Saccharothrix espanaensis DSM 44229: one gene and its partner. The protein of the gene in region 1 interacts with the protein of each later gene in a pairwise test. Links are inferred from orthologs where the notes say so. Each region holds a gene or a part of one and is shown on either strand. Other genes may lie near its edges.

Evidence for each region.
Region 2: the proteins of aceE (region 1) and nth interact in binary tests that used the Escherichia coli proteins (3 or more experiments, as listed by UniProt). The link is inferred for Saccharothrix espanaensis DSM 44229 from one-to-one orthologs.

The regions. Positions count from the first base shown.
Region 1 is NC_019673.1:1,633,516-1,650,118, reverse strand. What follows is about bases 8,047-11,342. They hold aceE (pyruvate dehydrogenase (acetyl-transferring), homodimeric type), read left to right. Parts: upstream 8,047-8,394; coding sequence 8,395-11,142; downstream 11,143-11,342. Other genes in these bases: BN6_RS07775 (DUF3052 domain-containing protein), read right to left, coding at 8,047-8,100. Outside these bases: lipoyl(octanoyl) transferase LipB, read left to right, coding at 1-59; BN6_RS07830 (serine hydrolase), read left to right, coding at 122-1,153; BN6_RS07825 (ArsR/SmtB family transcription factor), read left to right, coding at 1,155-1,640; BN6_RS07820 (LLM class F420-dependent oxidoreductase), read right to left, coding at 1,700-2,635; BN6_RS07815 (TetR/AcrR family transcriptional regulator), read right to left, coding at 2,832-3,470; BN6_RS07810 (hypothetical protein), read left to right, coding at 3,616-4,065; BN6_RS07805 (oxidoreductase), read left to right, coding at 4,085-5,005; lipA (lipoyl synthase), read left to right, coding at 5,020-6,021; BN6_RS07795 (hypothetical protein), read right to left, coding at 6,054-6,362; BN6_RS07790 (hypothetical protein), read right to left, coding at 6,658-6,837; BN6_RS07780 (peroxiredoxin), read right to left, coding at 7,113-7,577; more of BN6_RS07775, read right to left, coding at 7,669-8,046; BN6_RS41670 (substrate-binding domain-containing protein), read left to right, coding at 11,527-13,563; BN6_RS07760 (ABC transporter substrate-binding protein), read left to right, coding at 13,658-14,881; nicotinamide riboside transporter PnuC, read right to left, coding at 15,109-15,732; BN6_RS07750 (phytase), read left to right, coding at 16,331-16,603. UniProt on the Escherichia coli protein: Component of the pyruvate dehydrogenase (PDH) complex, that catalyzes the overall conversion of pyruvate to acetyl-CoA and CO(2).
Region 2 is NC_019673.1:291,629-299,940, reverse strand. What follows is about bases 2,367-5,147. They hold nth (endonuclease III), read right to left. Parts: upstream 4,251-5,147; coding sequence 3,483-4,250; downstream 2,367-3,482. Other genes in these bases: BN6_RS01450 (Crp/Fnr family transcriptional regulator), read left to right, coding at 4,879-5,147; BN6_RS01455 (hypothetical protein), read left to right, coding at 4,429-4,680; BN6_RS01465 (TlpA family protein disulfide reductase), read right to left, coding at 2,890-3,486; BN6_RS01470 (NUDIX hydrolase), read right to left, coding at 2,367-2,893. In the rest of the region: BN6_RS01485 (alpha/beta fold hydrolase), read left to right, coding at 1-274; BN6_RS01480 (methyltransferase domain-containing protein), read right to left, coding at 237-989; BN6_RS01475 (MarP family serine protease), read right to left, coding at 1,027-2,214; more of BN6_RS01470, read right to left, coding at 2,231-2,366; more of BN6_RS01450, read left to right, coding at 5,148-5,553; BN6_RS01445 (MFS transporter), read left to right, coding at 5,964-7,205; dnaN (DNA polymerase III subunit beta), read left to right, coding at 7,350-8,312. UniProt on the Escherichia coli protein: DNA repair enzyme that has both DNA N-glycosylase activity and AP-lyase activity. The DNA N-glycosylase activity releases various damaged pyrimidines from DNA by cleaving the N-glycosidic bond, leaving an AP (apurinic/apyrimidinic) site.

The DNA of each region.
Region 1 (16,603 bases):
CGCTCATCCGTGAACAACCGGTCGCCGCCGGCGTCACGTTCGCGGTGCGAACCCCCTGACAAGCCCGAATCGCCCCCTCTAGTATTCCGGAATTACGGACTACCAGAGGGGAGATCTCGTCGTGCTCCTGACTCGACGGCACCTGCTCTCCGCCTGTGGTGTGGCGGGCGGCACCCTGCTGCTGCCCGCCCTGCCCGCGGCGGCCGACCCCGGCCCCGACGACTGGCTGGGGTGGTTACGCGCGAACCGCGGTCACGTCGCCGCGGTGTTCGACGACGGCAGGGGCGGCCGGCTGGCCCACCGGCCCCACGAACCGCAACCGCTGGCGTCGGCGGTGCACGCCGTGCACCTGGCCGGCTACGACCTCGCGGTGCGGCGGGGCACGGCCGACCCGGGCGAACGCGTCCGCCTCGGCGACTGGGAGCGGTACTGCCTCGCCTCCGACGGCGGCGCGCACCAGCGCGCGCTGGCGGCGCTGAACCTGAAGTCCTCCAACGGTGTCACCGCCGACGACCCCAACGCCACCGTCGCCCTGGACGACCTGGCGGCGGTCGCGGCCCGGTACGGCGACGACGCGGCGGCCGACCACCTGCGGCACCGGCTGGGCGAGCCGACCCTGCGCACGGCCGCGATCCGGGCGGGGTGGCCGGACGCGCCGATCCCGTCGCTGCTCGGCCACCGGCTGCGGGAGGTGTTGGGCCGCGAGGTCGACGTGCGGCGGTACCTGACCGACCCGCGCCTGCAACTGGAGGTGATCGGGCGGCTGCCGGACGTGCCCCGGACCTACGGGGGACAACGGCCGTTCGCGCGCACCACGTGGCGCGGCACCGCCGCCGGCCTGCACCGGCTGCACCGCGCGCTGGACCGGTTCCCCCGCGCGCTGGAGCACCTTGAACACCAGGGACACCGGGAAGGCGGCCGGACCGCGCCGGCGGGCGTGGCCGGGATCGCGGTGCGGGGTGGTTCGCTGCCCGGCGTGCTCACCGTCGGGTGCCGCGTCCGGTGGTACGACGGTCGGGTCGCCGCGGCGGCCCTGCTGGTCGAGGAGGTGGACGAAGCCCGGTACGCGCGGGCGGCGGAACTCGTGGACCTCGTGCTCGACGCCCTGCTGGACCCCGCTGCGCTGGGGGTATTCCAGGTGAGCCTCTCGTAGGATGACCACGGTGGACCTGGTGCAGCGACTTGCCGAGCTGGAGCAGCGCGTGGCCGCCCTGGAGGGCGACGAGCGCGAGACCGTGGTGCTGCCCGAGACCGAGGACGGCGGCGGCGCGGTCGGCTACGGCGGGCGGGTGTCGCTGGGCGGCGGGCGGGTGACGTGGCAGGTCGACGTCACGCCGGAGCGCGCGCTGGCCCTGGCCGACCGGCCGCGGATCGAGGTGCTGGCCGCGTTGGCGCACCCGGTGCGGGTGGACATCGTGCGGTCCCTGCTGGCGCAGGGGCCGCAGCCGGCGGCGGCGCTCCAGGAGGCCGCCCGGCTCGGCTCGACCGGTCAGCTCTACCACCACCTCAAGGCGCTCACCGGCTCCGGCGTGGTCGAGCAGGACAAGCGCGGGAGCTACCGGCTGCGCAGCGCCGCCACCATCCCCGTGCTCGTCCTGCTCGCCGCCGCGTCCGACGTGGCGGGCCAGCTCGGCACCTGACCCGTCCCCCGACCAGCTCCCTGGCCGGCCTCCGGATCAGCCCTGTGGCCGGCTCCGGATCACACCCGGACCTGAGGCGCGACCTCGGCCGCCACCAGCTCCAGGTGGTCGAGGTCGGCCAGGTCCAGCACCTGCAGGTACACCCGGCTGATGCCGGTCTCCGCGTGCCACGTGCCCAACCGCTCGACGACCTCGGCGGGCGTGCCGGCCAGGCCGTTCTCCTTGAGCTCGGCCACCTCGCGGCCGATCGCCGCGGCCCGGCGGGCCACCTCGGCGTCGTCCCGGCCCACGCACAGCACCAGACCGGCAGACCGGGTCATCGTGGCCGGGTCGCGGCCGATCTCCCGGCAGGCCGCGTCGACCCGCTCGAACTGCTCGGCCGCGAACGCGGTGTCCACGAACGGCAGGTTGAACTCGGTGGCGTACTTCGCGGCCAGCGCCGGCGTGCGCTTGGCGCCCTTGCCACCGATGACCACGGGGACCGGGGACTGCGCGGGCTTGGGCAGCGCGGGCGCGTCGGTCAGCGCGTAGTGCTTGCCGTCGAAGGAGAACTTCTCGCCCGACGGCGTGCCCCACAGGCCGGTGATGATCGCGAGCTGCTCCTCGAACAGCTCGAACCGCTCCCCCAGCGACGGGAAGCGCAGGCCGTAGGCGGCGTGCTCCTCCTCGAACCAGCCGGACCCGAGACCGAAGTCGACCCGACCGCCGGACATCACGTCGACCTGGGCGACCGAGATCGCCAGCGGGCCGGGGTGGCGGAAGGTCGCGGCGGTGACCAGCGTGCCCAGCCGGATGGTCGTGGTCTCGCGGGCCAGGCCGGCCAGCGTGATCCACGCGTCGGTCGGGCCGGGCAGCCCGTCGCCGGGCCCCATCCGCAGGTAGTGGTCGGACCGGAAGAACGCGCCGTAGCCCGCGTCCTCGGCGGTGCGGGCGACGCGCAGCAGGTCGTCGTAGGAAGCCCCCTGCTGGGGCTCGGTGAAGATGCGAAGCTCCAGTTCCACGGCTCAACGCTAATCGCCGCCCACCGCACCCCGCGATCCGACGCCCGAAACCACGCGCCCGTGCGCCGGCCACGCCGTCCGGGGTGCGCGAAGCTCGCGGCCAACGAGTCCAGGTCGACGTGCCCGGCGTGGTCGAGCGCCGCGAAGACCGAGCACGTCATACCGGTGTCGGCCGGCGGCGTTCGGCGGGTCAGCGGCGGCGGGAGCGGGAGCGCTCAGGAATCACGCGGGGCGGCGGCTCGGTGACCCGCAGGCCCTCGACCACCCGGACGATGGTGCGCTCGACCTCGGCGCTCGCCTTGCGCGGGTCGGCCGCGCCGGCGATCGTACTCGCGCCCGCCGACAGCGCCCCGAACAGCAGCCGGGCCATCGTCTCCACCGGCAGCTGCTCCAGCTCGCCGCTGGTGATCAGCACCTCGATGGTCGAGCGCAGCAGGCCGTAGCTGAAGTGCTCCTCCGCCTCGCGCCACCGCTCCCAGCCCATCACCACCGGCGCCTCGTGGATGACGATCCGCTGGTAGGACGGCTCCAGGCAGACCCGCACGTACGCCCGCAGCCCGGCGATCGCGGTGTCCCACGGGTCCCCGGGCGCGCTGACGATCTCGCCGAGCTTGCGCATGAACGCGTTCTCGACCGAGTCGAAGGCCGCCTCGAACAACGCCTGCTTGCCGCTGAAGTGGTGGTACAGCGCGCCCTTGGTCAGCCGTGCCCGCTTGGCCACCTCGTCGAGCGACGTGCCCGCGTAGCCGCGTTTGGTGAACAGCTCCACGGCACTGTCCACGAGGGCCTGCCTCGTGGACTCGGAGTAATCGACACGCCTCGACCGCACTGTCACCACGTTCACAACCGTACGACATACCGACGGTACGTACCCGTGGTATGTTCGCCCCATCGGCCATACCGGCGGTATGCCAAAGACCTGGGGTATGACGCCGGTCACCGACCGGGCCGACCACCGAGAGGGAGGCGTGATCATGAGTTGGAACGACTTCTACCGGCGGCGCGACGCTCTGGACGCCGTGCTCCGCACCGCGGCCCCCGCGGCTCCCCTGACCTTCGACCGCGCCCTGTTCGCCACCGAGGACGAGCTCCTGCTGGCCCTGCACTACCGGTGGATGCAGCAGCTCACCGGCCGGCTCGGCGTCGCGCTGGAGAACAGCGACGACGACCGCGTGGAGATCGTCACCCGCACGTGGCGCACCCTGGCCGCCCAGCAGCCCGTGCTGCGCGCCGTGCTGGACGAGCACCTGACCGCCACCGACGCCGTCGAGCGCGAGCAGCGCCTGCTGGCGCTCACCGCGGGCCTGGCCGAGCTGTCCGAGCCGAGCGACGAGATCACCCGGGTCGGCGCGGCGTTCGCCACGCTGATCCGCACCGGCCCGGACGCGCCGGCCCAGCCGCGCAAGCTCGCCAAGAGCGCCTGACGCCGGTTAGGTGGTCACCATGAAGTGGACCGAAGCGGACATCCCCGACCAGACCGGCCGCACCGTGCTGGTGACGGGGGCGAACTCGGGGCTCGGCCTGCGCACCGCCGAGGTGCTGGCCGCCAAGGGCGCCCGGGTGCTGATGGCCTGCCGGTCCACCGAACGCGGGCAGCGCGCACTGGAGCGCGTGCTCGCGGGCGGCGGCGAGGCGGAACTGCTCACGCTGGACCTGGCCGACCTCACCTCGGTCCGCGACGCCGCCGCCGAGGTGCGCGACCGCGCCGACCGGGTGGACGTGCTGATCAACAACGCCGGCGTGATGGCGTGCCCGCAGGAGCGCACCGTCGACGGCTTCGAGCGCCAGTTCGGCACCAACCACCTCGGCCACGCCGCGCTGACCTGGCGGCTGATGCCGCTGCTGCGCGCGACGCCGGGGGCCCGCGTGGTCACCGTGTCCAGCCTCGCCCACCAGCAGGGCGCGGTGGACCTGGCCGACCCGAACTACGAGGTGCGCAAGTACTCCGCGTGGGGCGCGTACGGGCAGTCCAAGCTGGCCAACCTGCTGTTCGCCAGGGAGCTCGACCGGCGCTGCCGGGCGACGGGCGCGGACGTGACGTCCGTCGCCGCGCACCCCGGCCTGACCGTCACCGAACTCAGCTCCACGATGGCCCGCGCGCACCGCAACCCGCTGCTGACCGTGGGCGCGAAGATCACCGCGCTGATCTCCCAGAACGTCGCGATGGGCGCGTTGCCGCAGCTCTACGCCGCGACGTCGCCCGGCGTTGAGGGCGGCGGCTACTACGGCCCCGGCGGGTTCCGCGGCATGCGCGGCCACCCCGCCCGCGCCGGCTCCACCGCGGCCTCCCGGGACGAACTCGCGGCCAGCCGGTTGTGGGACCTGACCGCCGAACTCACGGGCGTCACGCCCGACCCCTCGTGACGTAGGGTTGGCAGGTGACCGTCGTACCTGAGGGTCGGAAGCTGCTGCGACTAGAAGTCCGCAACAGTCAAACGCCCATCGAGAAGAAGCCCTCGTGGATCAAGACCAAGGCGAAGATGGGCCCCGAGTACCGGGAGCTCAAGGGCCTGGTCAAACGCGAGGGCCTGCACACGGTGTGCGAAGAGGCCGGCTGTCCCAACATCTACGAGTGCTGGGAAGACCGCGAAGCCACCTTCCTGATCGGTGGCGAGCAGTGCACCCGGCGGTGTGACTTCTGCCAGATCGACACCGGCAAGCCCGCCGACCTGGACCGCGACGAGCCGCGCCGGGTGGCCGAGTCCGTGCAGGCGATGGGCCTGCGGTACTCGACGGTGACCGGCGTGGCCCGGGACGACCTGGCCGACGGCGGCGCGTGGCTCTACGCCGAGACCGTCCGGCAGATCCACGCGCTCAACCCCGGCACGGGCGTCGAGCTGCTGATCCCGGACTTCAACGCGGTGCCCGAGCAGCTGGCCGAGGTGTTCGAGTCCCGGCCCGAGGTGCTCGCGCACAACCTGGAGACCGTGCCGCGGATCTTCAAGCGCATCCGCCCGGCGTTCCGCTACGAGCGGTCGCTGGAGGTGATCACGAAGGCCCGCGAGGCCGGCCTGGTCACCAAGTCGAACCTGATCCTGGGCATGGGCGAGACCCCGGAGGAGGTCGCCGAGGCGCTGCGCGACCTGCACGAGGCGGGCTGCGAGATCATCACGATCACCCAGTACCTGCGCCCGTCGCCCCGGCACCACCCGGTCGAGCGCTGGGTGAAGCCCGAGGAGTTCGTGACCCACAAGGAGACCGCCGAGGGCATCGGCTTCTCCGGGGTGATGGCCGGGCCGCTGGTCCGCTCCTCGTACCGCGCGGGCAGGCTCTACGCGCAGGCCGTGCAGAAGCGCGGTGACGTGCTCCCGGACAACCTGCACCACCTGCTGGAGGCGGGCAGCGCGGCACAGGAGATCACCTCCCTGCTCGCCCGCTAGTCCCCACTCGTCCGACGGACGCCCGGCCTCGATCAGGCCGGGCGTTCGTGCTGTCCGGGCGACCTCCGCCGCACGACCAGGCCGCCCACCGCGACCAGCGCGCCGACCACGAGGACCGGCACCGCCCAGCCGAGCCGGCCGGCGCGCAGCCGGGCGCAGATCTCGACCAGCGCGGCGCCCTGCGCCTTGACCGCCACCGCGTCGAACCCGAGCCCGACGCCGTTGCCGCAGGCCACCGGGAACCCGGCGGGCGAACTCGTGGTCGACGGCAGGAGCAGGATCAGCAGCCCCGCCGACAGGAACGCGACCCCCACCACCACGGCGACCGTCCTGGGCGACATGGCGACAAGCTACGGGTCGGGCGTTCCTCGGCCCAGGGGATCAGACCCCTGACTCGTCTCCCCGCCGCGCCCGCGGAACGCCTCACCGAGCCCGGCCCCGTCCCGTCCCTTCCCGCCCCGTCTCGCCTCGCCTCGGCTCGTCGCACAGGCTCGTCGCGCCCTGCTGCGGTCAGCGGCGAAACGGGCGATCCAGAACCCAGGTGAAACCGATCACAACGAGGCGGTGGGAGCGGCCCGAGAATGCGCGATCGCGGTTGTCCGCGACGACGTTCACCACCCGGCCACCGCGATTTCACTACTCGGTGGTTCCGTTTGTGGTGATCGCGGTCGACTCGACTTCCGTGCTGATCAATCGGGTTCCCGCGTCCTGGACTCCCCAGAGTTCCAGCAGGCTGGCGACGGCTTGCCGGATGCCCTCGTAGCTCTCGGTCGGCAGGCCCGACGGGAGCTTGACGTGTAGCTCCGGCTTGTGCATGAGTCCAGCGTCCCGGCAGGCAGACGGTCACGCAATGCCCTGATAGTGGAATCCCGAATGATTGAGCAGGCGATAGCGGAATCGTTCGCAGTGACCCACCGGACGGATTACGGCCAGATTTCGATCATATTCGGGGGTTGTCTGTGAACCTGCACACAGTGGTGGGCGCGACAGGATTCGAACCTGCGACCGCTCGGGTGTAAACCGAGTGCTCTTCCGCTGAGCTACACGCCCGGGGACGCCGGCCCCGACGGGGGACGGCGCCGGAAACGCTATCAGGACTTCAGCGCGGCCACTGCCTTCTTCCAGGCCTCCTGGTCGCGCGGCTCGCCGGGCGCGTTGACCTCGGCGTAGCGCACCACACCCGCGGTGTCGATCAGGAACGTGCCGCGGTTGGCCAGGCCCGCGGTCTCGTTGAACACGCCGTACTCGGCCGCGACCGCGCCGTGCGGCCAGAAGTCCGACAGCAGCGGGAACGGGTAGCCCTGCTGCTCGGCCCACGCCTTGAGGCTGAACGGCGTGTCCACCGACACCCCGAGGACCTGCACGTTCTCGTCCTCGTACGCCGCCAGTTCGTCCCGCACCTGGCACAGCTCGCCGGTGCAGATCCCGCTGAACGCGAACGGGTAGAACACCAGCAGCACGTTGCGCTCGCCGCGGAACGACGACAGCGCCACCGGCTGCTTGTTGTAGTCGTTGAGCGTGAAGTCCGGAGCCTCCGAACCGACCTCGACCGCCATGCCACACCCTTCCGCGCACCCGCCCGACAAGACGGGCTCCACACCTGCGGAGCCCGCCGTCGAGCCTAGCGGCCGCGCGGTCGGGACGTGGTCAGCGCTTCGTCTTGGCCGACTTCGGCGACACCAGTCTGGTGGCCGTCCAGTCCGGGCTCACGGTGATGTTGGAGGTCTGGGCGAGCCCCGCGGTGGACACGCTCTCGGCGATCTCACTGGGCTCGACGTGACCCTCGCGCCCGGTCTTGGGCGTCAGGACCCAGATCACGCCCTCGTCGGCCAGCGACGTGGTGGCGCTGATCAGGGCGTCGGTCAGGTCACCGTCGTCGTCGCGCCACCACAGCACGACCACGTCCATGACCTCGTCGGAGTCCTCGTCGAGCAGCTCACCGCCGACGCGTTCTTCGATCGCGGCACGCAGGTCGTCGTCGACGTCCTCGTCCCAGCCGATCTCCTGGACCACGCTGCCCGGATCGATCCCGAGCCTGTCGGCGACACCGATCTTGCCGGCGTCTTCCGCGGCGACCACGGCTTCCACTCCTCCAAGTACACAAGAGCGGCAGCCGGGTTCGACTGCCGCGCGATGTCACTACCAGTCGCGGTTAGCGAACACTGTCGGACCTGCCAAGCGCAACCGTAACAGGCGGGACACGCCGCATCGGGTACCCCGGGATGCGTTCCACCATCCGGATGAGGCACGCTGTACATACCTCCTATTCGCGCGCGCGAGAGACACGATCCAGAACTACTCACGGGTAGCACTGCCCGGATCGGGTGCCTCGGGCGACGATGGGAGTCAGAGACCCCGGAACGAGGAGATCCCTTGAGCCCCCAGAACACTCCCGAACGGGTGCACGTCATCCGTGACGGTCTGGCAGCCCACCTCCCGGACATCGACCCGGAGGAGACCGCGGAGTGGCTGGAGTCCTTCGACGCCGCGCTCAAGGGCGGCGGGCAGCAGCGGGCCCGCTACCTGATGCTGCGGCTGCTCGAGCGGGCGAGGGAGAGCCACGTCGGTGTACCGTCGCTGACCAGCACGGACTACGTCAACACGATCGCCACCGAGCGTGAGCCGTGGTTCCCCGGCGACGAAGAGGTGGAGCGCCGCTACCGGGCGTGGATCCGGTGGAACGCGGCCATGACGGTGCACCGCGCGCAGCGGCCCGGCGTGGGCGTGGGCGGCCACATCTCGACCTACGCCTCGTCGGCGAGCCTCTACGAGGTCGGCTTCAACCACTTCTTCCGCGGCAAGGACCACCCCGGCGGCGGCGACCACGTGTTCATCCAGGGCCACGCCTCCCCCGGCGTGTACGCGCGCGCGTTCCTGGAGGGCCGGCTCTCGGCCGAGCAGCTCGACGGCTTCCGCCAGGAGTACTCGCACGCGGGCCCCGGCGGCGGCCTGCCGTCCTACCCGCACCCGCGGCTGATGCCGGACTTCTGGGAGTTCCCGACCGTCTCCATGGGTCTGGGCCCGATGAACGCGATCTACCAGGCCCGGTTCAACCGGTACCTGCGCGACCGGGGCATCAAGGACACCTCCGACCAGCACGTCTGGGCGTTCCTGGGCGACGGCGAGATGGACGAGCCGGAGTCGCGCGGCCTGCTCCAGATCGCCGCGAACGAGCAGCTGGACAACCTGACCTTCGTGGTCAACTGCAACCTGCAGCGCCTCGACGGCCCGGTCCGCGGCAACGGCAAGATCATCCAGGAGCTGGAGGCGTTCTTCCGGGGCGCCGGCTGGAACGTCATCAAGGTCATCTGGGGCCGCGAGTGGGACTCGCTGCTGCACGCGGACCGCGACGGCGCGCTGGTCAACCTGATGAACCAGACGCCGGACGGCGACTACCAGACCTACAAGGCCAACGACGGCGCGTACGTCAAGGAGCACTTCTTCGGCCGCGACCCGCGGACCAAGGAGCTGGTCGCGCCGATGACCGACGACGAGGTGTGGAACCTCAAGCGCGGCGGTCACGACTACCGCAAGGTCTACGCGGCGTACAAGGCGGCCACCGAGCACCACGGCCAGCCGACGGTCATCCTCGCCAAGACCATCAAGGGCTACGGCCTGGGCCCGCACTTCGCCGGGCGCAACGCCACGCACCAGATGAAGAAGATGACCCACGAGGACCTGAAGCTGTTCCGCGACAGCCTGCGCATCCCGATCGCGGACGCCGACCTCGACCCGTACCTGCCGCCGTACTACCACCCCGGCCAGGACTCCCCGGAGATCCAGTACCTGCTGGAGCGCCGCAAGCAGCTCGGCGGCTACGTGCCGGAGCGCCGCACCAAGGCCAAGGCGCTGGTGCTGCCCGGTGACAAGGTCTACGACGTGATCCGGCGCGGCTCGGGCAAGCAGGAGGTCGCCACCACGATGGCGTTCGTCCGGCTGGTCCGCGACCTGGCCAAGGACCCGGAGATCGGCAACCGGATCGTGCCGGTCATCCCGGACGAGGCGCGCACGTTCGGCATGGACTCGATGTTCCCGGCGCAGAAGATCTACAACCCGAACGGCCAGCTCTACACGTCCGTGGACGCGCAGCTCATGCTGGCGTACAAGGAGTCCGAGCAGGGCCAGATCCTGCACGAGGGCATCAACGAGGCCGGCTCGACGGCGTCGTTCACCGCGGCGGGCACGTCTTACGCCACGCACGGCGAGCCGATGATCCCGATCTACATCTTCTACTCGATGTTCGGGTTCCAGCGCACCGGTGACGGCCTGTGGGCGGCGGCCGACCAGATGGCGCGCGGCTTCGTGCTGGGCGCGACGGCGGGCCGCACCACGCTGACCGGCGAGGGCCTCCAGCACGCCGACGGGCACTCGCTGCTGCTCGCGCACACCAACCCGGCGGTGGTCGCCTACGACCCGGCGTGGTCGTTCGAGGTGGCGCACATCGTGCGGGACGGCCTGCGGCGGATGTACGGCGAGAACGCCGAGAACATCTTCTACTACATGACCGTGTACAACGAGCCTTACCAGCAGCCGGCCGAGCCGGCGGACTTGGACGTGGAGGGCCTGCTCAAGGGCCTGTACCGCTACCAGGTGGCGGCCGGCACGGGCCCGCGCGCGCAGGTGCTGGCCTCGGGCGTGGGGATGCCGTGGGCGCTCAAGGCGCAGCGGCTGCTGGCCGAGGAGTGGGGCGTGCAGGCCGACGTCTGGTCCGCGACGTCGTACTCCGAGCTGCGCCGCGAGGCGGTCGAGGTGGACCGGCACAACCTGCTGCACCCCGACCAGGAGCCGCGGGTGCCTTACGTGACGCAGGTGCTGGCGGAGGCGGCCGGCCCGGTGGTCGCGGTGTCCGACTGGATGACGGCCGTGCCGGACCTGATCCGGCCGTACGTGCCGACCGACATGACGACGCTGGGCACGGACGGCTTCGGCTTCTCCGACACCCGGCCGGCGGCCCGGCGGCACTTCCTGGTCGACGCGGAGTCGATCACGGTCGCCACGCTGGCGGCACTCGCCAAGCGCGGCGAGGTCCAGCAGTCGCTCGTGGTGCAGGCGGCGCGCAAGTACCGCTTGGACGACGTGAACGCGGCCGGCCCGTCCACCTCGGACGCCGGCCTGGCGTAACCGCACCCCGCGGCTGGGCGGAAGGTCGGCCCGCGGGCGGGTTGTGACGAAGGGCGTGTGGGGCTCCACCCGATCGGGTCGGGCCCCACGCGCCTTTTTGCGGGTTGGCGGGCGGTGCGCGCTCCTACGATCTGCGTCACGGATCTCAGCGGGGTGGGACCGGGCGGGGAGCGGCCGCGTGGTGCCCGTGGTGGCCCCTGGGAGGCGCTCAGGCTTCGCGAGGCGGCGGGAGTGGACCCGGGGAGGGGTCCGGACCGCCACGGGCCTCTCAGCGGCGGTCAGGTGCGCCCGGCGGGTCGGGTGGCGACCGTTCGCGTCGTTCCACCCCGCGCGACTGTGATCCGGGTCATACAATCGGGTGGGAGAGTTCCGACGAGGGGGGCAATGGGGACGCCGCGGCCCGCGGTCCACCGGACGATGCTGGCGGTGGACGTCTCGGGGTTCGGCGCGCTCGGCCTCAGCCAGCAGCGGGCGGTCCGGCACGGGCTGTACGGGGCGCTGGAGGCCGCGTTCGCCGAGTGCGGCGTGCCGTGGGGCGACGACTGGGACGGCACCTACCACGAGGACCGCGGCGACGGGCTGTTCGTGCTGGTGCCCGCCGGGGTGCCGAACAGCCGGGTGGTCAGCGCGCTGCCGCACGCCCTGGTCGGCCAGTTGCGCCGGTACAACGCGATGTTCCGGCCGCAGACCGGCATCCGGCTGCGCGCCGCGATCACCGCGGGCGAGGTGCTCAACGACGGCAACGGCGTGATGGGCGCCGGGCTGGTGCTGGCGTTCCGGCTGCTGGACTGCGCCGCGCTGCGCGAGGAGCTCAAGCGCCGGCCGGGCGAGCTGGCGCTGATCGTGTCCGACCGGTTCTACCAGGACGTGATCCGGCAGGACGCGGGCTGCGACCCGGACTCGTACCGGCGGGTCACGGTGGACGTGAAAGAGGTCCACGGCACGGCGTGGATCGGCCGGCCCGACCACCCGCGCACGCCGCAGCGGGCCCGGACCCGCCCGGCGCTGCCGCGGATCCGGTGGGCGGTGCCGGCGCTGGCGGTGCTGCTGGTCGCCCCGCTGTCCTGCGACGCGCTGCTGGGCGCGCCCGCGCCGGAGCTGCCGTGCCCGGACCCGGTGCAGCTCAACGTTCTCACGTCGGAGGAGAAGGCGGACGTGGTGCGGACGCTGGTGGCCGAGTTCGAGGACCGGTCGCGGACGTTCGACGCGTCCGGGTGCAAGCAGGTGAACGCGCACGTCGCGGTGGGCGTGTCCGAGTGGAGCGTGGCGGCGCTGGGCCGGGGGTGGCCGGACGGCGACGTGGCCGCGCTGAGCCCCGAGCCGCACGTGTGGCTGCCGGACACCCGGTGGGAGGTGGACGAGGTGCGCGGCATCCTCGCGGGCAGCGGGCGCACGGACGTGGAACTGGCCGACCGCGGGCCGGTGGCGTACTCGCCCCTGGTCCTCGGCGTCGCCCCGGACCGGGCACGGGACCGCACGTTCGAGTGGCGCGAGCTGGCCGCGTTCCGGACCCTCGCGCCGGTCGACGCGGCCACGACGGGCGCGGGCCTGGCGGCGGCGGTCGCCCTGGCGCGGGCCGAACTGGGCGGCGAGGTGCTGGACGCGACGGTGCTGGCCGGCCCGGACGTGGCCCGCCGGCTGCGGGACGTGGTGCTGCGCACGGCGGCGGAGCCCGGCGACGCGTGCCCGGCCGCCGACCTGGCCGTGCTCGGCTCGGAGAAGGCGATCCGCGACCTGACCTGCCTCCAGCCGGTCTACCCGGCTGAGGGCACCGTGCACCTGAACCACCCGTTCGTGTCGATCGGCCGGCACGACCGGCCGCGCAACGTGCGGCGGGACGCGGTGGTCGAGCGGTTCCGGGACCACCTGCTGGACCCGCCCGCCCAGGAGGCGTTCCGGCACGCCGGCTTCCGCGACCGGGACTGGACGCCCGAGACGCACGACGGCATCCGGCCCGAGCGGCAGCCGGAACTGCCGGTGCGGGTGGACGCGGCGGCGGTGCGCGCGGCGTGGCAGGCCGCCGACCGGCCGACCCGGGTGGTGCTCGCGGTCGACGGGTCGGAGCGGGCGCGACGGCTGGCCGAGCGCCTCACCGAGCGGATCGGACCGCGCGGCGAGGTGCGGCTGCTGCCGTTCGGGCCCGGCGAGCTGGCGGGCGTCGTGGAGCGCGGCGTCGCCGAACACGGGGCGGACCAGCCGATCGTGATCCTCAGCGACACCACGACGGCCGCGACGGAACGCCCGGCGGTGCTGGCCTCACCGGTGACCGTGTACGGGGTCGGGTTCGCGGCCGGGGCGTGCTCGGCGGTCAGCCAACTGGGCGTCTTCCGGGCCGCGTACCGGGGCAACTGCTTCGCCGAACAGGACGTGGACCGGGCTCTGGACCTGGTGGCGGACGGATTGTGGGGCGCGCGTGGCTAGGTGGCGGTTCGGGGAGCGCGTGGCTTCGCGGAGGTTCGGGAAGCGTGCGGCTTGGCGGGGTCTTGGGAAGCGTGCGGGCGCGTGGTGGTGGGTGGTGGTGGTCGGGGTTGTGGTGGCGGCGTGTGCCGCGCCGGTGGTGGACCCGGTGCGCAACGGCCAAGGGCGGATCACGTTCGTGGACAGCCAGGACCTGTCGAACCGGCAGATCAAGCTGCGGGTGGACCAGTGGAACGCCCAGGCCGGCCGACACCAACAGGTGACCTACCTGCCGTTGCCGTCGCCCACGGACGCCTACCGGGCCCAGCTGATGGCCCGCGCGCAAGACCTCGTCGGCGCACGGGGTGACGTGCAGGCGCAGTGCTACGACGTGATGACGCTGGACGTGGTGTGGACGGCGGAGTTCGCCGAATCGGGTTACCTGGCCCCGCTGACGCCCGACGAGTTCGGGATGGACCGGTACCTGTCGGCGGCCGTGGCCTCGACGGTGGACGAGCGCGGTCGGCTGTGGGCGGTGCCGTGGCGGGCCGACGTCGGAGTGCTCTACTACCGGTCCGACGTGCTGTCCGGCAAGGGCCTCGGATGGCCGACGACGTGGCCGGAGCTGGAGCGGATGGCCGAGCGGTTGGGCCCGGAGCACGGGCTGGCCGGGTACGTCGGGCAGCTCGACCGGTACGAGGGGCTGACGGTGAACGCCCTGGAAGCGATATGGGCGCACGGGGGCGACGCCGACGTGCGCTGGGACTCGCCGGAGGTGCGGGCCGGGATCGGCACGCTGGTCCGGGGCGTCGAGGAGGGGTGGATCCCACCGGAGGCGCTGACCTACAAGGAGTCCGACAGCCTCAAGGAGTTCATGGAGGGCCGGGCGCTGTTCCTGCGCAACTGGCCGTACGCGCGGGTGCTGCTGGAGTCGTCGCCGCTCAAGGGCAGGTTCAAGATGGCGGCGCTGCCCGGACCGGGCGCGCTGGGCGGGTGGAACGTCGCGGTGTCGCGGTGCTCGAAGCACCAGGCCACGGCGCGGAAGTTCATCCGGTTCCTGACCGACGAGGACAGCCAGCGGGCACTGCTGGAGCAGGCCGGGTACCCGCCGACGTTGCGCGCGCTGTACCGGGAACCGGAGCTGAACGCGCGCCTGCCGCACCTGGGCGTGCTCCGCACAGCGGTCGAGAACGCCCGCAACCGGCCGCGGTCGGCGCACTACGACGAGGTGACGCGGGTGGTGCAGGGGGCGGTGCACGCCAGTCTGCGCAACCCGGGCTCGCTGGAGGCGGAGCTGAGACAGCTCGCGGCCGACGTCACCCGCGCGAAGAGCGGCCGCTGACCACGCTCGTCAGCGTGGCACCGGTTCGCGGGACACCGACGCTCGCGGCTTCCGGCAAGGTCAGGCGAACACGGGGGTCAGGCGAACGAGTCGGGCGAGCGCGGGCGGTGTCGGGCGAGCGCGGGCGGTGTCGGGCGAGCGCGGGCGGTGTCGGGCGAGCGCGGGCGGTGTCGGGCGAGCGCGGGCGGTGTCGGGCGAGCGCGAGGGCAGGCGGAGCGCGGGAGGGGTCAGCGGGTTGCGGCGAGGGCGGCTCGTTTGGCTTCGCGGTTCCAGTCGATCCAGCCGCGGACCACGAGGACGGCGAACACCGAGTAGACGGCGGCGCTGAAGTACAGGCCGGCGTCGAGTTGCAGCGGGACGCCGATCGCGTCCACCACGAGCCAGACCAGCCAGAACTCCACCAGGCCAAGACCCTGGAGGGCGAACGCCAGGACGGTGCCGACGAAGATCGCCGCGTCCGGCCACGGGGCGCGCGAGGCGTCCAGCGCCGTCAGCGCCAGCGCGAACCCCGTCGTGCCGACGACGAAGACCGCCACCACGGCCAGCCGCTCCCAGAGCGTGCCCTTGCGGACGACCACGCCGAACACCGGGTCGCGCCGCCGGGTCCACGCCCACCAGCCGTACACGGTGATCAGCGCGATCACGACCTGCCGCGCGGCGGTGCCGCCGAGGTGGGCGGACATGTAGACGACGAAGAGCAGCGTGACGGAGACGAGCTGCACGGGCCACGTCCAGAGCGTCCGGCGTTGCGCCAGGTACACCACGACCAGCGCGAACACCTGACCGATGAACTCGGCGTAAGACACGAACTGGCCGAACATGGTGAAGCCGTGGTCCATCAGGGCCCGCATCGCGCTCTCCCATCGTCTCTTCGCGGGGAACACCCGGCCCCGTCATCGGATTCCCGACGTAACGCTGACCACAGCCCTCGTGGACACCTTGACTTCAGCCGGAGTACATCACCGGGGCCTACCTTCCCACCGCATGAGAACCGTCGCTTTGGCTCTGGTTGCTCTCTTTGTCGCCGCCGTCCCCGTCCCGGCGTCCGGGGCGGGAGCCGGGCCCGGGTCCGGGGCTGGGTCCGGATCGGGGGCTGGGTCCGGATCGGGGGCTGGGTCCGGATCGGGGGCTGGGTCCGGATCGGGGGCTGGGTCCGGATCGGGGGCTGGGTCCGGATCGGGGGCTGGGTCCGGATCGGGGGCTGGGTCCGGATCGGGGGCTGGGTCCGGATCGGGGGCTGGGTCCGGATCGGGGGCTGGGTCCGGATCGGGGGCTGGGTCCGGATCGGGGGCTGGGTCCGGATCGGGGGCTGGGTCCGGATCGGGGGCTGGGTCCGGATCGGGGGCTGGGTCCGGATCGGGGGCTGGGTCCGGATCGGGGGCTGGGTCCGGATGGGGGGCTGGGTCCGGATCGGGGGCTGGGTCGGGGTCGGGGAATGTGGTTGTGCCGGTGGCGCAGACCCGTGCGTTCGTGGACGACGGAGCGGGCGTGCCCGCGAACGCGGACGCGGACGACCCGGCCATCTGGGTGCACCCGCGCGTCGCCGAGCGCAGCGTGGTGCTCGGGGCGTTGAAGGAGGGCGGGCTGGCCGCGTTCGACCTGAAGGGGCGCACGCTCGGCCTCTACCCGGCACCCGCCGCACCGACGCCGGACGCCAAGCCCGGCCGGTTCAACAACGTGGACGTGCTGAGCAAGGTCCTGGTCGGCGGACGGGCCCGTGAC
Region 2 (8,312 bases), 1.3 Mb from region 1 along the record:
CCACCGCTGGGCGGTGCGCTCGCAGCTGCGCAGCGACGGCCGCCGGTTCGCCGAGGTCGTGGACCGCCGGCTGACGATGCCGGTGCTGCAACTTCAGGGCGCGCAGGACCCGGTGATGCTGGCGTCGACCGCGTCCGACTCGGGCCAGTGGGTCGGCCCGAACTCCCGCTACCGCTGCCTGCCCGAGGTGGGGCACTTCCCGCACCAGGAAGCGCCGCACACCACCAGCAAGCTGATCACCGAGTTCCTCCACGGGGCCGCAGCACGGCGGTGAACAGCAGGAACGTCGCCAGGAACGGTGCCGTCCCCAGCTCGTGCAACCACCGGCGCGCCACGTCCGGCGCGAGCCCGCCGCCGCGCACGGCCCGTTCCGCGTTGCGCCGCAACCCGAGGATCTCGTCGGCGGCGGCGAAGTCCCGGATCACCGGCGCGGTCACGTGCAGGTCGACCTCGAACCCGGCCCGCTCGGCCAGGCGTGCCACCCGGCGGCCGACCGTCGCGCCCGGCACGACCTGGTCGCACAGGAAGTCCCGGACCGCGCGGCCCACCCGCACGTCGCCCGGGTCGACGGTGATGGTGTCCCAGTCCGGCTGCGCCACCACGGCGATCCCGTCCGGCCGCAGCACCCGCCGCAGCTCGGCGAACACCGCCGCGGGCGAGTCCACCCGGTGCAGCACCCGGTCCAGCCGGGCCCGGTCCACCATCGCGTCGGCCAGCGGCAGCGCCGCGGCGTCGGCCCGGTGCACGTCGACCGCCGGGTACTCCTCGGTGCGCGCCCGCGCCGCCGCCACCATCTCCGGGTCGGCGTCGATCCCGATCACCCACTCCGCGCCGGTCGCGGCCAGGTCGACCAGGTCCGCGCCCGGACCGCAGCCGACGTCCACCACGGTGTGCCGCCGCCACACGTCCAGCGCGCTGAGCAGCCGTTGCTTGTAGGCCCGTGCGGTGTCGTGCCGGGCCACCGCGTCCAAGTACCCGATCGTGTCCACCCGGCCAGCCAAGCAGCGGGATGTGGAGATCGGGTGATCAGGACGCGCAGGTCTGGGTGGACGCCCGGCGGACCTGGCCGGGGGCGTCGGCGACCTCCTGGGCCACCTCCTGCGCGGTGAGCACGAAACCGGTCTCCTGGTCGTCCACGGCCGCGCCGAAGACCACGCCCATCACCCGCCCCTGCGGGTCGATCAGCGGGCCGCCGGAGTTGCCGCTGCGCACCTTCGCCCGGACCGTGTAGACGTCCCGGGTCACGGTCGCCGCGTCGTAGATGTCCGGGCCGCGCAGCATCGGGATGCGTTCCCGGATGCGCGCCTCGGACGCCGTGTACGGCCCGTCCAGCGGGTAGCCGAGCACGATCCCGTCCTCGCCCTGCTTGATCTCGTCGGTGCGGAACTCCAGCGGCTCGGCCTCCAGGTCCGGCACGGCCAGGACCGCCACGTCGGTCTGCGGGTCGTAGTGCACGACGGTGGCGTCGAACTGGCCGCGCCCGACCTCGACGGTGACCTCGCTGGTCCCGGCCACGACGTGGGCGTTGGTCATCACCCGTTCCGGCGCGATGACGAACCCGGTGCCCTCCAGCGCCCGCGAGCACGACGGCGCGCGCCCGCGCACCTTGAGCACGCTGGGCCGCAGCTTCTGCACGATGGGGTTGGCCGACAGCGCCGGGTCGGGCGGGCCGACCTCCTTGAGCGGCGTCCGGTTGAACGGGTCCATCGCCGCCGGGAAGCCCGACACGTCGAACAGGTTCTGCAGGTCCTGGGAGAGCGTCCGGGCGGCCTGCGGCATGGTGCCGTCGACGGTGGACAGGATCACCGACTGGTTGAGCGCCTTGGCCAGCGACGGCAGGCCGGCGACCATGGTCAGCGGCAGCGCGATCATCCACGCCACCACGAACACCACCGCGCCCTGCACGATCGCGCCCAGCGCGTTGTCCGCGCCGCGCAGCGGGCTGGAGTTGACCTTGGGCTTGATCGTGCGGCCGACGTAGACGCCGAGCGTCTCGCCGAGCGCGACCAGCAGCACCACGATCCCCACCGCGAACACGACCTTGGTGACCACGTTCTCGAACTGGGCGACCACCAGCGGGGCCAGCTGCGTGCCGAGGACCAGACCGATCAGCACCCCGACGAACGCGGGCAGCGCGACGACCATGCCCTGCCGGGCGCCGGAGACCGCGGCGAAGGCGGCCAGCGCAAGGACAAGCAGGTCAACCCAGTTCACGCAGCCCAACCCTCCGTCACGTAGCGCGCAACGCTAGCTCAAGGTCGCGCACGTCGGTCCTGTCCCACGGCTGTTCCCAGCCGCCCAGCGAGAGCAGCCCGTCGAGCAGGCCGGCGGTGAACCCCCACACCAACATGCCAGGTGCGGAGAACGCCGGTCCGCTGTAGCCGGACGGGTGGGTGACCCGGAACCGGTTGGCCGGATCGGCCAGGTGCGCGATCGGCACCCTGGCCACGGCGGCGGTCTCGTTGAAGTCGACCGGCGCGACCGGCGACGGCCGGTCCCAGTGCGCCAGCACCGGAGTGACCACGAACTTCGACACCGGCACGTAGAGGTCGGGCAGCTGGGCGACCGGGCGCACGCCGGAGCGCAGCACGCCGGTCTCCTCGTACGCCTCGCGCAGCGCCGTGTCGACCGGGCCGTCGTCGGTCGGGTCGGCCGCGCCGCCGGGGAACGCCACCTGGCCGGGGTGCGAGCCGAGCGTGTCCGAGCGGCGCAGCAGCAGCACGTCGGGGCCGTTCGGGCCCTCGCCGAACAGCATCAGCACCGCCGCGGCCCGCCCCGCGCCGTCCGCCGGCGGGGAGATCCTGGTGAACCTGCGGGCGTCGATCCCGGCGGTGGCCTTCACCAGCCCGCTCATCCACCCCGGGACGTCCTCCGGGCTCGCCAGCGCGCTCATCCGACCACCTCGCGCACCTGGTCGACGCTGGTCAGCACGGGGTACTTGGTGACCTCGGCCAGCGTGCCGTCGGCACCGACGACGTAGGTCACCGGCATCCCCGGCCTCGGCCGCACGGCCTTGCGCACCGCGTCCTCCTCGCTGAACACGGCCGGCAGGCGCACGTCGAGCTTGCGCAGCAGTTCCAGGCCGTCGCCTTCCTTGCTCTCCACCAGCACGGTCACCACCGGGACCGCGCCCGGTTCGCGCGCGTACGCGTCGAGCACCTTCAGCTCTCCTTGACAGGGAACGCACCAGGTCGCCCAGAAGTTCACCACCGCCCGCCCCGGCAGGGCGGACGCGACGTCGAGCGCGGAGCCGTCGCCCAGGCAGCGGGCGGTCACGCCGCGCAGCACCTCGGGCCCGCCCTCCCCCTTGGGGCACGGCCGCAGCGCCGCCTGCTCGCGCAGCGGGCCCAGGTCCGGTGCCGGTCGGCCGGAGGCGGCCGGTCGGTCCGGCGGCGGGTCGGTGTCCGAGGCGCGCGGCCACAGGGCCACCACCCCGGCCACCGCGAGCACCAGGACGACCGCGGCCCACCGAACTGCCCGGCTCACGCCAGTCTCTCCCCCGCCCGGACCCGTTCGGCCAGCGCGATCAGGTGCGCTGCCTCCTCGCCCTTGACCAGCTTCTCGGCCTTGGCCGGGTCGACCTGGCCGATGCCGTAGGAGGGGCACTGCGGGGCCAGCAGGCACGCGCCGCAGGCGGGCGTGCGGGCGTGGCAGACGCGCCGGCCGTGGAAGATCGTCCGGTGCGAGAGCAGCGTCCAGTCCTTGCGCTCGACCAGTGCGCCGATCGCGTGCTCGACCTTGACCGGGTCCTCCTCCTCGGTCCAGCCCCAGCGGCGGACCAGCCGGCCGAAGTGGGTGTCGACGGTGATCCCGGGCACGCCGAACGCGTCGCCGAGCACCACATTCGCCGTCTTGCGGCCGACGCCGGGCAGCGTGACCAGCTCGGCCAGCGTGCCGGGCACCTCGCCGCCGAACCGCTCGACCAGGGCCGAGCCCAGGCCGATCAGCGAGGTGGCCTTGTTGCGGTAGAAGCCGGTGGAGCGGATGAGCTCCTCCAGCTCGGTGCGGTCGGCGGAGGCGTAGTCGGCGGCCTTCCGGTAGCGCGCGAACAGCGCCGGGGTGACCATGTTCACCCGGACGTCGGTGGTTTGCGCGGACAGCACCACGGCGACCAGCAGTTCCAGCGGTGTCGTGAAGTCGAGTTCGCAGTGCGCGTCGGGGTAACCCTGGTGCAGTACGCGGACCATCCGACGAGCGCGCCGGGTGAGGCCCAGCGGGGTCTCCGGCTTCTTGACCGTGCTGCGAGCCATGGGAGAAGGCTACTGCCACCGACCGACACGCCCGGCCGACCTCACGAATCCGGCCGACCCGGGCACCGCGCGCAACCACCCGGCGGCGGTGCACGTCCACATACAAGACGACCTCGAAGCGGAACAGAGACCCCCTCGGATGCGCGTCCACAAGGGATGCGCAAGGATCGGAGCCATCATGACTGCCTGGTTCGTCATCGCCGTTCCGATCGTGATCATGTTCTTCGCGCTCTTCATGGAGCGCGTTGAAGCCCGCCTGCGCCACGTCGCCGTCCAGGAGGACGAGGTCGAGGAGTTCCTCGAGTCGGCGCGCCCCGACGAGGTCAGGGCGCTCTACGGGCACGGCATCGGCCGCGCGCTGGAGCTGTTCCGGCTGCGCAGGCTGGGCGGTCGTGCGCGGAACCTGCGCCAGCGGCGCACCCGCCGCTAGCGCCGGATCGAACCGGCGAGGCCCGCGGGGTCACCCCCGGTGGGCCTTTTCGGGCTGTCCGGGAGCTGTGCGGCGGCGCGCCGAAAGGCGAACCACCACACAGCGCCTAGACTGCACTCAGTGATCGACGGCAGGCGCTGATCCGCCAGAAGGCGGAACGCGCTCGACCAGCCGTCGCGTCTCGACAGGAGGGACGAGGTGGACGAGACCCTGGCCCGCGCGGGCATTTTCCAGGGGGTTGAACCGGCTGCAGCGGAGGCACTGGCGCAGACGCTGGAGTCCGTTGAATTCCCGCGTGGCCACGTGATCTTCGCGGAAGGCGAGCCGGGCGACCGGCTCTACATCATCCAGTCCGGGAAGGTGAAGATCGGCCGCAAGTCGCCGGACGGTCGGGAGAACCTGTTGGGGATCTTCGGGCCCTCCGACATGTTCGGCGAGCTGTCGATCTTCGACCCCGGTCCGCGCACGTCCACCGCCACCACCGTGACCGAGGTGCGCGCGGTGAGCATGGACCGACCGGCACTGCGGCAGTGGATCACCAACCGGCCGGAGATCGCGGAGCAGTTGCTGCGGGCGCTGGCGCGCAGGCTGCGCCGGACGAACTCCATGCTGGCCGACCTGATCTTCACCGACGTGCCCGGCCGCGTCGCCAAGGCGTTGTTGCAGCTCGCGCAGCGCTTCGGCAGCCAAGAGGCCGGTCTGCTGCGGGTCACCCACGACCTGACGCAGGAGGAGATCGCCCAGTTCGTCGGCGCGTCGCGGGAAACGGTGAACAAGGCCCTGGCCGACTTCGCCCACCGCGGCTGGCTGCGGCTGGAGGGCAAGAGCGTGCTGATCCTCGACCCGGAGCGGCTGGCGCGCCGGGCCCGCTAGGAACTCGGACCGCACCGAGGCGAGTCCTCGAAGGACAACAAGACCGGGCGCCGCCCCCGACGCGGCGCACCGGTCTTGTTGTGCTGCGCGGCCCATCCCCCGACAGACCGCGCTTCTCCACACCTCCGACACCTCAGGCCCCGACCCTCTGGCGCCGGAAGGAGGCTTGGGTACCCCGCCTGACCTCGATCGAAACGGGCCCGTGCGGGTAGTGCCCACGATCGCACGCCACCCACCACCCAACTCAAGCCCGTTCACCCTCAAGGACCTTCTGTTCAGCGCTTTCGTTGCGTGGTTTCACCCGGTCATCCCATTGTTGTGACCGAATCGCAACACAACGGGCCCTGGTGACCGACCACACCGCCGAAAACACTGGTACGGGCGTACCAGTGTGCGGCACACTGGTACGCATGTCCCACTCTGCCCGCCTCTCCGACTACCGCACCGCCCTGACCACCCCCGGCATGCGCGGCCCCGTGGTCGCGTCGCTGCTCGCCCGGCTGCCCATCGCCATGATCGGCCTCTCCCTGCTGCTCTACGTGAAGCTGGAGACGGGCTCGTTCGCCGCGGCCGGTCTGGTGTCCGCGGCGTCGCTGATCGGCGTGGCGGTGGGCTCGATCGTGCAGGGCAGGCTGATGGACCGCTTCGGCCCGACCCGCCCGCTGCTCGGCGCGGTGTCGCTGTTCGCCGTGTTCGTCACCCTCGCCGTGATCGCCGTCGAAGCCCACGCCCCGCTCGGGCTGCTGGTGCCGGTGGCGTTCGCGGTCGGCCTGAACGAACCGATGGTCGGCTCCGCGTCCCGTGCCCTGTGGGCCCGGGTGACGCCGCCCGGCTCGGTCCGGCTCGCCGGGTACGCCTACGAGGCGATCAGCATGGAGGTGTTCTTCATCCTCGGTCCCGGCCTGGCCGGGCTGCTGGTCACCGCACCGTGGGCGGGCACCGGCGTGGTGATCGGCGCGGGCTCGATGGTGGTCGGCGCGCTGTGGTTCGCGCTGAACCCGACCGTGCGCGGCGTGCAGCCGGAGCCCGCCACCCGCAGCCTGCTGGGCGCGCTCGCCTCGCCGGGCATGCGCACGGTGGCCCTGGCCGCGCTGGGCTTCGGCGTGACCATCGGGTTCATCGAGGTCGCGGTGCCGGCGGCGGCCGAGGAAGCGGGCCACTTCGGCCTGGGCGGGCTGCTGCTGAGCCTGTGGTCGGTCAGCTCGGTCCTCTTCGGCGTCCTGTACGCGATGAAGCCGTTCCCCAAGGCCATGCACCTGCGGCTGCCGGTGCTGCTCGGCGGGTTCGCGCTGCTGTCGCTGCTGCTGGCGGTCCCCACCACGCTGATCGGGCTGGGCCTGGCGCTGCTGGTGGTCGGCACCCTGATCACGCCGCAGGCCACCACCCACTCGGCCGCCATCGAGCAGGTCGCCCCGGCGGGCACCGCCACCGAGGCGTTCGGCTGGGTGGTCACCGCGGTCACCGTGGGCCTGGCCGTCGGCCAGTTCTTCAGCGGCCTGCTGGTCGAGTCCAGCGGCACCGGGGCGGCGTTCCTGGCCGCCGCCGCGGCCGGTCTGGCGATCGCCGCGCTGGTCTGGGCGTTCCGCGGCACGGTCGCCGCGGGCGTGCCGCTGCCCCGCCAGGACGAGGTGGAGCTGGCCTCCTCCCGCTGACACCCGGTCCCCCGTGAGGTCGGCCGCCGGCTCCCCCGGCGACCGACCTCGCGGCGTCTTCCCGGTGTCCGCCGGCGTCTTCCGTACGTGGTCTGACCTGCGCTTGAGCACTGATTGTCGGTGCTCGCCGCTACCGTCCCGCCCATGGACCTGACCGCGACCACCGCCGACCTCGCCGCCGCCGCGACCGAGGTGGCCCGCCTGCTGCCGACCAGGGTGCTCGACCCGGTGCTGGCCGGTCTCGTGCTGCGCGCCGGGCCGGCGGGCGTCGAGCTGGTGGGCAGCGACCGGGAGCACGCCGTGCGGCTCTCCCGGCCCGCCACCGTGCACACCGACGGCGCGGTCCTGGTGCCCGCCCGCCGGCTCGCCGACACCCTGCGCGGGCTGGAGGACGACCAGGTCCGGCTGGTCGTGGAGGGCTCCCGGCTGGCCGTGCGCACCAGCGCCGCCCGGTTCGCCCTGCCGCTGCTCGACCTCGCGTCGCACCCCGGCGTGCCGCCGCTGCCGCCGGTGGCCGGCCGGATGCCGTCCGAGGTGCTGGTCGCCGCCCTGACCCCGGTGGCGGGCGCGACCTCGAAGGACGACGCCCTGCCGATCTTCACCGGCGTCCGGATGCTGGCCGTCGGCGACCACCTGGAGATGATCGCCACGGACCGTTACCGGATGGCGTTCGCGACTGTCCCCTGGTCGGCTGAAGGTTCCCTGAACGTCCTAGCTCCCGCCGCTCTATTGGCTGACGTTTCGCGCCTTCCGCAGCACACTGTCGTGACCATCCACGCGGACGACGACCGCATCGCCCTTTCGTGGCCGGGCGGCAGCGTCAGCACCACCCTCCTGGCCGCGCCCTTCCCCGACGACCGAGCCCGCAAACTGCTGGAGGCGATCATCGACAGCACCGTGGTGGTGGAAGCGGACGCCCTGGCGGGGGCGGTCCGCCGGGCGACCCCCTACTCCGGCCCGCACGGCTCCGTGACGTTGCAGGTCGAGGACAGCGAACTGCGGGTGCGCGGCAGCGACCCGCAGACCGGCGAGTCCGAGGAGTCGGTCAAGGCCACCATCGAAGGCAACCGCGTCACCAAGACGTTCCAGGCCAGGTACCTGGCCGAC